Granulicella sibirica: one gene and its partner. The protein of the gene in region 1 interacts with the protein of each later gene in a pairwise test. Links are inferred from orthologs where the notes say so. Each region holds a gene or a part of one and is shown on either strand. Other genes may lie near its edges.

Region 1 (5,337 bases):
GTTCGGTGTCCCGCCGACGGCGAGGACGGTCTCGTGGAGTTCGATCGCCTCGCCGGTGGGGAGGGTACCCTGGAGGACCGGGCGGGTCTCGCTGCGGTTGGGATTCTTCTTGACCGGCAGGTCTTCGTAGGAGAAGACCTTTGGGGTGGCGAGCACGGTCTCGCCGGGTGGGACGATAGCCTGGGCTTCGGCTGTGGAACGGGTAACGGTCAGTGCGGCGAGAGCGGCGACGAGGTCTCGGCGGTTCAGGGAACTCATGCGGCCCATCTTAACGCATGGAACTAGCTCTTATCTTTCTGTCGTGTGCTTTGCACAGCGGTGACGATACCCATGCCGACCAGGATGATGCCTCCGGCAACGATGTAGGTCTGCGGGATGTGCATGAGATGGGCGAGGTAGAGCAGGCCGATGATGATGAAGAGGTAACCGAAGGCATAGATTCCGAAGGACATTGCGTTCTCCCGTGCGTGTATTGCCGCTATTCGGGTGAGATGCAGATTCGCGAGAAACGTATGGGAATTTCTTCGAGCTACGGCTTCGACTCGTAGGCGCGCCAGAGCTGGAGGTAGGCGACGAGGCGGGCTACGTGGAAAAAGTCCGAGGCTATGAGATAGACGACGGTAACCCCGGTGCACCAGAGGGTGAGGAACTGTGGGGTCGCGACCGCTTCGAACGGGAGCGGGCACGCGGAGAAGACCATCGCGAGGACGATGAGCGCGATCTTGACGATACCCATGACGAGGTTGATCTCGACCAGCTTGGACTTGAGCGGGCCGAGGCGAAAGGCGGCGCGGAGGCTTTCGAGCGGGCCGAGATTGCGAAGCATCGCAAGCAGCGGGGCGACGCTGAGCGTGTAGGTGAGGACGGCCCAGAGGACGAAGAGGACCAGGGTGGTGACGATGGCGGCGGCGCAGTAGCCAACGAGGTTGGGTTCCTGGTTGGCGGCGATGGGATTGGTGATGGTCGCGGCGGCTGCGGTTTCGAGGATCCTGAACCAGAGAAAGAAGCTCGCGAGGAGGGCGGCAAGGCGGATCGTCTGGAGAACGATGAGGGTGGCCGGGCGTCGGTGTAGGGTGGGGTCGGCGTGGCGGAGGACTACGGTGCGGCCTATGGAGGAAATGAGAATCCAGAGGATGAGGAGTGCAGGTGCCAGCCAGCGGGCGACTTCGAGGACAGGAGGGAGAATGACGGACAGGGCCGTTCCGAGGGTGGCGGCGGAGGCGACGGGGTCGAGGATCGTCATGTTGCGGAGGGCAGCCCAGTCGACGTGGGCGCTCACGATCGCGGGGACGATCCAGCGGTAGATGGCGGCAAGGGTGGGGATGCCGACGGCCCAGCGCCACAGGACTTCGAGCGCGGTGTAGGACGCGTGGTTCCAGCAGGTGGAGAGGGTGTGGACGAAGGACTGGGTTCCACGCAAGGGTACAGCGCTGTGAGCAGGGACCACGGTGGGCACCCTACTTCACCACGAGGTTTAGCAGCTTGCCGGGGACGTAGATGATCTTGACGACCGTCTTGCCCTCGATGCGGGAGATAACTTTCGGATCGGCTAACGCGGCTGCTTTGATGGTTTCCTCGTCACTTCCGGCGGGGACGGTGATGACGTTGACGAGCTTGCCGTTGATCTGGACGGGGATCTCGATCTCGCTTTCCTTGGCTAACTCGGCGTCGGCCTCGGGCCAGGGGTGGCGGAAGACGACGCCGGTGTTGCCGAGTTCGGCCCAGAGTTCGGCGGCTATGAAAGGGGCGAACGGGGCGAGCATCAGCGTGAGGTTGCGGAAGACCTCGGCGACGGCGGAGGGTGGGATGATCTCTGCGTCCATGGCTGGCTCAGCGGTGACGATCTCGTTGACGAGCTCCATGATGGCGGCGATCGAGGTGTTGAAGTGCCAGCGACCGCTGAAGTCGAGCGTCATCTTGGCGATGGTCTGGTGGAGCTTGCGGAGGAGCTTCTGGCCTTCGATGCTCTGGGCCTCTTCGGTTCCGGCGCGCTTCGCGATAGGGGCGAACTTGGTCGTGAGGCGGTAGACGCGGGAGAGGAAGCGGCTGACGCCGGCGACGCCGTCCTCCTGCCAGTCGAGATCGCGATCGGGTGGGGCGGCGAAGAGGGCGTACATGCGGGTAGCATCGACGCCGAACTTGTCGATCATGACGTCGGGGCTGACGACGTTGCCCTTGGACTTCGACATCTTCGCGCCGTCCTTGATGACCATGCCCTGGGTGAAGAGGCGGGTTGCGGGTTCGGCGTTTTCGATAAGTCCGAGGTCGCGCATGACCTTGGTCCAATAGCGCGAGTAGATGAGGTGGAGGATGGCGTGTTCGACGCCGCCGATGTACTGGTCGATGGGGAACCAGTAAGCGGCCTTGGCGGAATCGAAGGGGGCCTGATCGTTCTTGGGATCGATGTAGCGGTAGAAGTACCAGCTCGAGTCGACGAAGGTGTCCATGGTGTCGGTCTCGCGCTTGGCGGGGCCGCCACACCTGGGGCACGTGGTGTTGACGAACTCGGGGACGCGGCCGAGAGGTGAGCCGCCCTGCTGGGTGATGGTGACCTGCGCGGGAAGGAGGACGGGAAGGTCTTCGGGGCGCAATGGGATTGGGGTTTCTTCGCCCGAGCAGTTGGCGGCGCAGTAGACCATGGGGATGGGCGTGCCCCAGTAGCGCTGGCGGCTGACGCCCCAATCCTTGAGGCGGTAAGTGGTGGTCTTCTTGCCGAAGCCGTTGGCCTCGGCGTGCTTTGCCATCTTCTCCTGGGCTTCGAGACTGGGTTCGCCGGACCACTCGCCGGAGTCGATGAGGACGGCTTCTTCTTCCCCGGTATAGGGGAGAGTGAGGGCCTCGGCGGGCTCGTCGACGTTGGGGGCGACGACGCGGCGGATGTCGAGACCGTACTTGGTGGCAAACTCGAAGTCGCGCTCGTCGTGGGCGGGGACGCTCATGATGGCGCCGGTGCCGTAGTCGGCGAGGATGTAGTTGCCGACCCAGATGGGGACGCGCTCGCCGTTGAAGGGGTTGATGGCGAAGCGGTTTGTGGCACAGCCCTTCTTCTCGATGGCTCCGAGGTCGCCTGCGGCCTTGGCTGCTTTCTGCTCGTCGAGCAGAGCTTCTACCTGCCCGGCGAGGGTCGCATCTTCTTTCGCGAAGGCGGTGGTGAGGGCGTGCTCGGGAGCGAGCTGGACGGAGGTGGCTCCGAAGATGGTGTCGACGCGCGTGGTGAATACGGTGATGATCTCACCGGTGCCTTCGACCTTGAAGTCGACGAAGGTGCCTTCGCTGCGGCCGATCCAGTTGCGCTGCATGGTGCGGACCTTGTCAGGCCAGCCGTCCATGGTGTCGAGGCCGTCGAGGAGTTCGTCGGCGTACTGGGTGATGCGGAAGAACCACTGGGTGAGGTCCCGCTGCTCGACGATGGTGGTCTCGTGCCGCCAGCAGCAGCCGGCGATAACCTGCTCGTTGGCGAGAACGGTCTGGCATTCGGGGCACCAGTTGACCTTGCTCTTCTTGCGATAGGCAAGGCCCTTCTCGAACATCTTGAGGAAAAACCACTGATTCCAGCGGTAGTAATCCGGGAGACAGGTGGTGACCTCTTTGCTCCAGTCGAAGGAGAGCCCGAGGCGATGGAACTGCGTCTTCATGGCCGCGATGTTGGCGAGGGTCCACTCGGCGGGCGGTGTGTTGTTTTTGAGAGCGGCGTTCTCGGCGGGGAGGCCGAAGGCGTCCCAGCCCATCGGATGAAGCACGTTGTAGCCGCGCATCCGCATGAAGCGCGCGAGGACGTCCCCGATGGCGTAGTTACGCACGTGGCCGATGTGGAGCTTGCCGCTTGGATAGGGCAGCATCGAGAGGCAGTAGTACTTCGGCTTGCCGGAGTCGTGGGGCTCGGCGGCGTAAAGGCTGGGGTCTGCGTCCCAGACGGCCTGCCAGCGGGGTTCGATCTCGGCCGGGTTGTAGCGTTGGGGCGAGCTTTGCTCAGCCGTTGCCGATTCGGGATTTTGTGCGGTTTCCACTGCGTTTTCTCTCACGATGCTCTCTGCCATGACTTCTTCGATTGTACGCGGATGGGATGTTTCCCTATAGTCGGCGCAGAGGCAATGAATCTCACTGGAGCGGCGTCAAAACCAGAATGGCAAAGCGCATAATGAAACCCATGAAAGTTCTCGTGCTCGACGTTGGCGGTACCCATATCAAGGTGGCATCCACGGACATTCGTATCCCTATCAAGATAGTCTCGGGTCCGACGATGGATGCGAAGGCCATGGTCGACCAGGTGATCGCTTCGACAGCGAAGTGGGAGTACGACGCGATTTCGATCGGGTATCCGGGACCGGTTGGGCATGATCGTCCGCTGTCGGAGCCGCATAATCTTGCGCCGGGGTGGGTGAATTTCAATTACCAGAAGGCGTTCGCGGGCAAGCCGATCCGGTTTATCAACGATGCGGCGATGCAGGCCCTGGGTGGGTACCAGGGTGGGCGGATGCTTTTCCTCGGCACGGGGACGGGGCTCGGGTCAGCGATGATCTTCGACGGCGTTGTCGTGCCGCTGGAATTGGCGCATCTCCCGTACAAGAAGGGCCGGACGTATGAGGAGTACATCGGGCTTGGCGGGTTGGAGCGTCGGGGGCGGAAGCGCTGGCGGAAGTCGGTGCTGACGATTATCGAGCTGCTGAAGGCTGGGCTGGTGTGCGACTACGTGCTGCTTGGCGGGGGAAATGCCAAGCTGATGAAGAAGCTTCCGAAAGGCGTGTTGCTGGGGGCGAACAGCAATGCGATCGATGGAGGCATCGCGCTCTGGAAAGACGACGCTGTGGTGACATCGAGGACTCCCGGGAAGGGTGAGGCTCCGGATTCGGTGATTCTGGCCAAGCCGAACTAGCGTTTTCCGGGCCGTGAGAACGCGCAACGGCAAAACGCGGTTTCCGTTCTGGAATGACAACCAAATAGGCAACAGCGGGAACAACGGCGGCGGCAGATGCTAGGCTTTTTTCATGAGATCTGGTGCTGGTTCTGCTCGTTCTTTCGCGTGGCTGGGTGTGGCCACTTTGCTTTCTTCCGGCTTGAATGCTTTTGCGCAGAGCGGGGTTCCGGCCCCGGTCGAACCTCTCAAGACGCATGATCCCGTCGTCGTGAAAGCGATGGAGGCGAGCGAGGGTCATGTGAAGATGCCGGGCGGCGTCGCGATTTCGCCCGATGGGAAGTGGCTTGCCTATACGGTGGGGCGGGCCTCCGCGACGCTGCACCTCATGGAGCTGGCGAATCCTGATCCGGCGAAGGACAAGATCGTGGGACCGAATGGGGATACGAGCTGCTCGAACGCGGATCCGGTGTGGTCTCCGGACG
Region 2 (5,225 bases), 2.4 Mb from region 1 along the record:
ACATCGTGCGATCCGTGTCGTAGATCTCCCCATCGGGAGCGAGCACATCCGCGGACGAAGCTCCGTTCTCGGTGATGTAGATCTCCTTGACACCCCACACATCCGCCAGCAGCTTCGGCCCCCAGTACAGTGCCTCCGGCCCGATCTTCAGCCATGGGCTTGCCATCGTCGGATACGTGCTCGTCCAGGGCACCACCGCATAGCCCTTCTCCGAACGGTCCGCCCGCACAAACAGTGGCGTGTAGATATTGATCCCGACGAAGTCCATCGGGCTCGAGATCGTCTTCAATTCCTCCGCCGTGAACTTCGGGGCATCCGCTCCAAGACGCTTCAGATAGTGCTCCGAATACTTGCCGTCCAGGATGACCGAGAGGAACATTGCGTTCTCCTCGCGCATCGCTTTCCGCGCGGCCGCAATATGCTCCTCGTTCTCGATGATCGGGGTCGTGGCCGTCGCATTGTCCGCGATTCCAACCCTCGTCCCTGCCTTCGTCGACGCCCGGATCGATTGCACGCTCATGCCATGCGCAAGCACCACGTTGTGCGTCAACTGCGCCAGCGGCCCCGGAGCGAGCTTCTTTCCCGGAGCATGCGTGCCGCTGCCATAGCCAATCTCGACGAAGCTACGCATCTCGTTCATCGTCATGAAGTGGCGCACCCGATCCGACAGCTTCCCTGCGGTGTAGGCTGCATAGTCGGCGAACGCCTTCGCGGTATCCCGGTTTTCCCACCCGCCCTTGTCCTCCAGCGTCTGCGGCAGATCCCAGTGGTACAGCGTGCAGTATGGCTGAACCCCAGCGGCCAGGAGTGTATCGACCAGTCGGTTGTAAAAATCCACCCCGGCTGCGTTCGGCGAACCTGTGCCGGTCGGAAAGATCCGCGACCACGCTACGGAGAAGCGGCAGGCCTTCAGCCCCATCTCCTTCATGAGCTGAATGTCTTGCTTGTACCGGTGGTAGAAGTCGTCGGCGACGTCGCCCGTATCGCCGTTATGGACCTTCCCCGGCGTGTGCGAGAACGTGTCCCACACCGTCGCACCGCGTCCGCCCTCATGCACCGCGCCCTCCACCTGGTACGAGGCTGTTGCCGAACCCCAGAGAAAGCCCTCGGGAAAGTGCCTGCCATTCGGCGCATCGCCCGCGGGAGCAGACGGGGCAAGCGCAGAGGCTGCGGAAGGCAGGGAGAGTGCGGCGGCAGACGCGCCGAGCGTCTGCGCAAACATCCTGCGGGAGATTTTCTTGAACACGATAGACCTCTTTCCTTCGCGACGATACGCGAAGGTCAGCTTAGCTGAGTCGTACGAGTCATGGCGAATCACCCCTATGCTTCCGTCCCGCCACTCTCGACCAGCGCCAGCAGCCCCGCTTCATCCAGCACCTTCACCCCCAGCGACTCCGCCTTCTCAAGCTTTGAACCCGCCTCTTCGCCCGCGACCACGTAGTCGGTCTTCTTGCTCACCGAGCCCGAAACCCGCCCGCCCGCGCCTTCAATCATCTCCTTGGCCGCATCGCGCGTCAGCGTCGGAAGCGTCCCGGTCAGCACGAACGTCAGCCCACCAAGCGTGGTCGTCGTCACCTTCTTTTCGGCCTGCATGGTGAAGCCAAGCTCCTTCAACCGCCCCACCAGCACGCGATTCTTCTCGATCGAGAAGAACTCCACGATCGACTCCGCCACCCGCGGCCCTACTTCGTTCACCGCCTCAAGCTCCTCCGCGGTCGCCGCCATCACCGCGTCCATCGACCCGAACTGCCCCGCCAGCAGGGCAGCCGTCCTTTCCCCCACAAAGCGCATGCCCAGCCCGAACAACACACGCGCCAGCGAGGCCGACTTCGACCGCTCGATCTCGTCCAGCAACGCCTGCGCCGACTTCTCCCCCACCCGCTCCAGCGCCACGAGATCGCTCTTCTTCAGCGTGTACAGGTCCCCGATCCCGCAGATCAGCGGCGGAAGTGTGCCTTCCTTCTGTTCGGCGACGACGGACGCCTCGACCGCATCCTCCCCAAGCACCTCCAATGCCTCTTCCTTTGGGACGATCGCCGCGCCATTCGCATCCCTCGGCGCGAGGAGTTGGACGACCATCGCATCCCCAAGGCCCTCGATGTTCATCACCTTCCGCGCCGCCCAGTGCAGAAGCTCCTCCGACACACGCGCCGGACACTGGATGTTCAGGCAGCGCCAGTCCACCTCGCCTTCGGCCTTGATCAACGGCTGCCCGCACCGCGGGCACGCCTCCGGAAACAGAATCTCCCCCGAGCCCCTCAAATGCTTCTCATCCTCGACCACCTGGATGATCTTCGGGATCACATCCCCGCCGCGCTCCACCTGGACATAATCACCGATCCTCACCCCGAGCCGCGCGATCTCGTCTGCATTATGCAGCGTGGCCCGCGTCACCGTCGTCCCGCCGATCGACACCGCCGCAAGCACCGCCACCGGCGTCACCTTGCCCGTCCTGCCCACCTGGAACTGCACTCCATCGAGCTTCGTCACTCCCGCCCGCGCCGCGAACTTGTACGCGATCGCCCAGCGCGGAGCCTTGCCGGTAAAGCCAAGCCTCTTCTGCTGCGCCACGCTATCGCACTTGATCACGACACCGTCGATCTCGTAAGTCAGCGAGTCGCGCATCCCATCGATCTTCGCGATGAAGGCCAGAATCTCATCCACCGTCGACACGGTCGCAACGTTCGGATTCACCCGGAAGCCCGCCGCCCGCAGCGCCTCCAACCCCTCCGTCTGGGTCGGCAGCAACATCTCCCCGGCCTTGTCTCCCATGCCATGCAGGAGGAAGTACGCATAAAACTCGAGCCGCCGCTGCGCCACGATGTTCGGCTCGAGCGTCCGGATCGTTCCTGCCGCCGCGTTCCTCGGATTCGCCGCCGGAGCCATACCCGCCGCCTCGCGCTCCTCGTTCATTTTCTTGAATGCATCGTGCGGAAGCACCACCTCGCCCCGCACCTCGAAGGTCGCGGGCAGCCCGGCCTTCTTCAGCTTCGCCGCCGACACGCTCAAAGGCACCGACCGGATCGTCCGCACATTCGAGCTCACATCCTCGCCGATCGACCCATCCCCACGCGTGATCCCGCGCACCAGATGCGCCGTCGTCTCCCCTGCCCCGCCTTTCGGAGCATAGTGAAGCGCGAGCGAAAGCCCGTCCAGCTTCACCTCGCACACATACCGTACCGTCTCCGAGCTCGGCAGAGCCTCCCGCAAACGCGTATCCCATGCCCGCAGATCCTCCTCGTCATACGCATTGTCGAGCGACAGCATCGCCCGCGAGTGCGGCGTCTTGACGAACCCATCCTTCGGCTTGCCGCCCACCCTCTGCGTTGGCGAGTCCGGCGTCACCAGCTCCGGATGCTCCTTCTCGAGCGCCTTCAGCGCGTTCATCTTCACGTCGTACTGCGCATCCGTCAGTTCGGGCGCGTCCATCACGTAGTACAGGTACTCGTGATGGCGAATCTCCTCGCGCATCGCCTCCGCCTGCTGTTCGACCGTCAATCCACTCTCCGCCATCCGCAACTCCCCCAGCCCACTCCCGCAACCAAGGGAAATTATAGGAGCCGCTGGCTCTTGTACTCTGGACCCCATGGAACCCGTCACTCACATGCTGACCGGAGCCTGCCTCTCGCGGGCCGGCCTCAACCGCAAAGCCGCGTACGCCACCCTCGCCATGACCATCGCGGCCGAGTTCCCCGATATCGACACCCTCTGGTCCGCCGTCGGCCCCATCGCCTCCTTCCAGCACCACCGCGGCATCACCCACACCTTCCTCGGCATCCCCTTCGAAGCCGCCCTCCTCGTCGGAGCCATCTGGACCGTCCACCGCATCCGCACCCGCCGAGCCGCGCCGAAAACGGTCGAGACCGCCGCTCCCATCCGCTGGGGAGTCCTCTATCTCTTAACCCTCCTCGCTCTCCTCAGCCACCTGCTTCTCGACTTCACCAACAACTACGGCCTCCGCCCCTTCTTCCCCTTCAACCCGCGCTGGTATGCCGGATCCATCGTCTTCATCTTTGAGCCAGTTCTCTTCGTCGCGCTCCTCGGAGCCCTCGTCCTGCCGTCCCTCTTCGGCCTCATCGGCTCAGAGGTCGGAGCCACTCGAAAGCCCTTCCGAGGCAGCGGCCTGGCCATCATGGCTTTGTTGGTCATGCTCGGCCTATGGACATGGCGCTACACCGAGCAGCAGAAGGCCATTACCCTCGCCGCATCGCTCGACCTCTCCGCCGCTCTGCCACCCGGAGCCCCCGCCGCCGAAATACTCCGTATCAACGCCAGCCCCTACCCCATCAACCCCTACCGCTGGCACATCACCGTCGAAACCCGCGGCTTCTACCAGATCGCCGAAGCCGACACCCTCCAGGGCACGCTCCCCAACCCGACGTCAAACGACCTCTTCTACCGCTCCCCCACGACCCTCGCCACCCTGGCCGCGAAGCGCAGCCCCCTCGGCGAGGCCTACCTCGACTGGTCGCAGTTTCCCCTCGTCACCGAGACCACCTCCATCACCGGCCCTTACGACCCCGCCGCGCTCTCCACGGTGACCTTCCGCGATCTGCGCTTCTTCTATGACGTCCCCTTCATGAAGGGTCGAAGCAAGCCGCCCCTGACCGGAACCGTCACCCTCGACTCCGACCGGCACATCGTCAGCATGGAAATGAACGGCAAGGCCGAGCGCTAGCCGCTTTGCGTCATGCAGCCATCGACAAGCTGCTTGATCCTGTCCGTGATCGTGCTGCACGGCACGAAGAACGGGGCGTCCGTACACTCCAGCGCGAGTACCTCAGCCGCCTCGTCATAGTGCCACCGCACGGTGACGCCCATCGTCGTCGCCTGCCCATCATTGCCCGAGATCGGCACACCCGCCGACGCACCCTTCGCCTTCAAACACGCCAGCTCCGCCGGTCCCACCCCGGTAAACCTCTGCGGACCACATCCAGCCATCAGCGAACCCCTCCTGTGTCGAGCCTCAAGAAGACTACTCCTCCCCTGGCGCGCTCAAGGAGTCTTCGGCTTCTTCCATCGGGAACTTCGTCCCGCGCCGCCGGTCGAACAGCCGCCGCACGACGAACAGCGCGAGCAGAATCACGACGACGCCCACCACGGCGATCATGATGCCGGAGTGCTGCCGGAACGTTTGCATCACCGTCGCCAACAGCGTCCGCCCGTAAATGACCGTAATGAGCGTCTCCACCAGGAACCGCAGGAACTTGCCGATCAGGATGGCC

Evidence for each region.
Region 2: the proteins of leuS (region 1) and ligA interact in binary tests that used the Escherichia coli proteins (3 or more experiments, as listed by UniProt). The link is inferred for Granulicella sibirica from one-to-one orthologs.

What each region holds. Positions count from the first base shown.
Region 1 is NZ_RDSM01000001.1:64,826-70,162, forward strand. The notes cover bases 1,248-4,355. They hold leuS (leucine--tRNA ligase), read right to left. Parts: upstream 4,038-4,355; coding sequence 1,458-4,037; downstream 1,248-1,457. Other genes in these bases: GRAN_RS00260 (hypothetical protein), read right to left, coding at 1,248-1,456; GRAN_RS00270 (ROK family protein), read left to right, coding at 4,148-4,355. Outside these bases: GRAN_RS00255 (cupin domain-containing protein), read right to left, coding at 1-258; GRAN_RS25695 (hypothetical protein), read right to left, coding at 282-452; more of GRAN_RS00260, read right to left, coding at 530-1,247; more of GRAN_RS00270, read left to right, coding at 4,356-4,873; GRAN_RS00275 (S9 family peptidase), read left to right, coding at 5,031-5,337.
Region 2 is NZ_RDSM01000001.1:2,416,947-2,422,171, reverse strand. What follows is about bases 918-3,913. They hold ligA (NAD-dependent DNA ligase LigA), read right to left. Parts: upstream 3,514-3,913; coding sequence 1,321-3,513; downstream 918-1,320. Other genes in these bases: GRAN_RS10045 (metal-dependent hydrolase), read left to right, coding at 3,587-3,913; GRAN_RS10055 (GH1 family beta-glucosidase), read right to left, coding at 918-1,246. In the rest of the region: more of GRAN_RS10055, read right to left, coding at 1-917; more of GRAN_RS10045, read left to right, coding at 3,914-4,678; GRAN_RS10040 (hypothetical protein), read right to left, coding at 4,675-4,941; GRAN_RS10035 (YqaA family protein), read right to left, coding at 4,976-5,225. UniProt on the Escherichia coli protein: DNA ligase that catalyzes the formation of phosphodiester linkages between 5'-phosphoryl and 3'-hydroxyl groups in double-stranded DNA using NAD as a coenzyme and as the energy source for the reaction.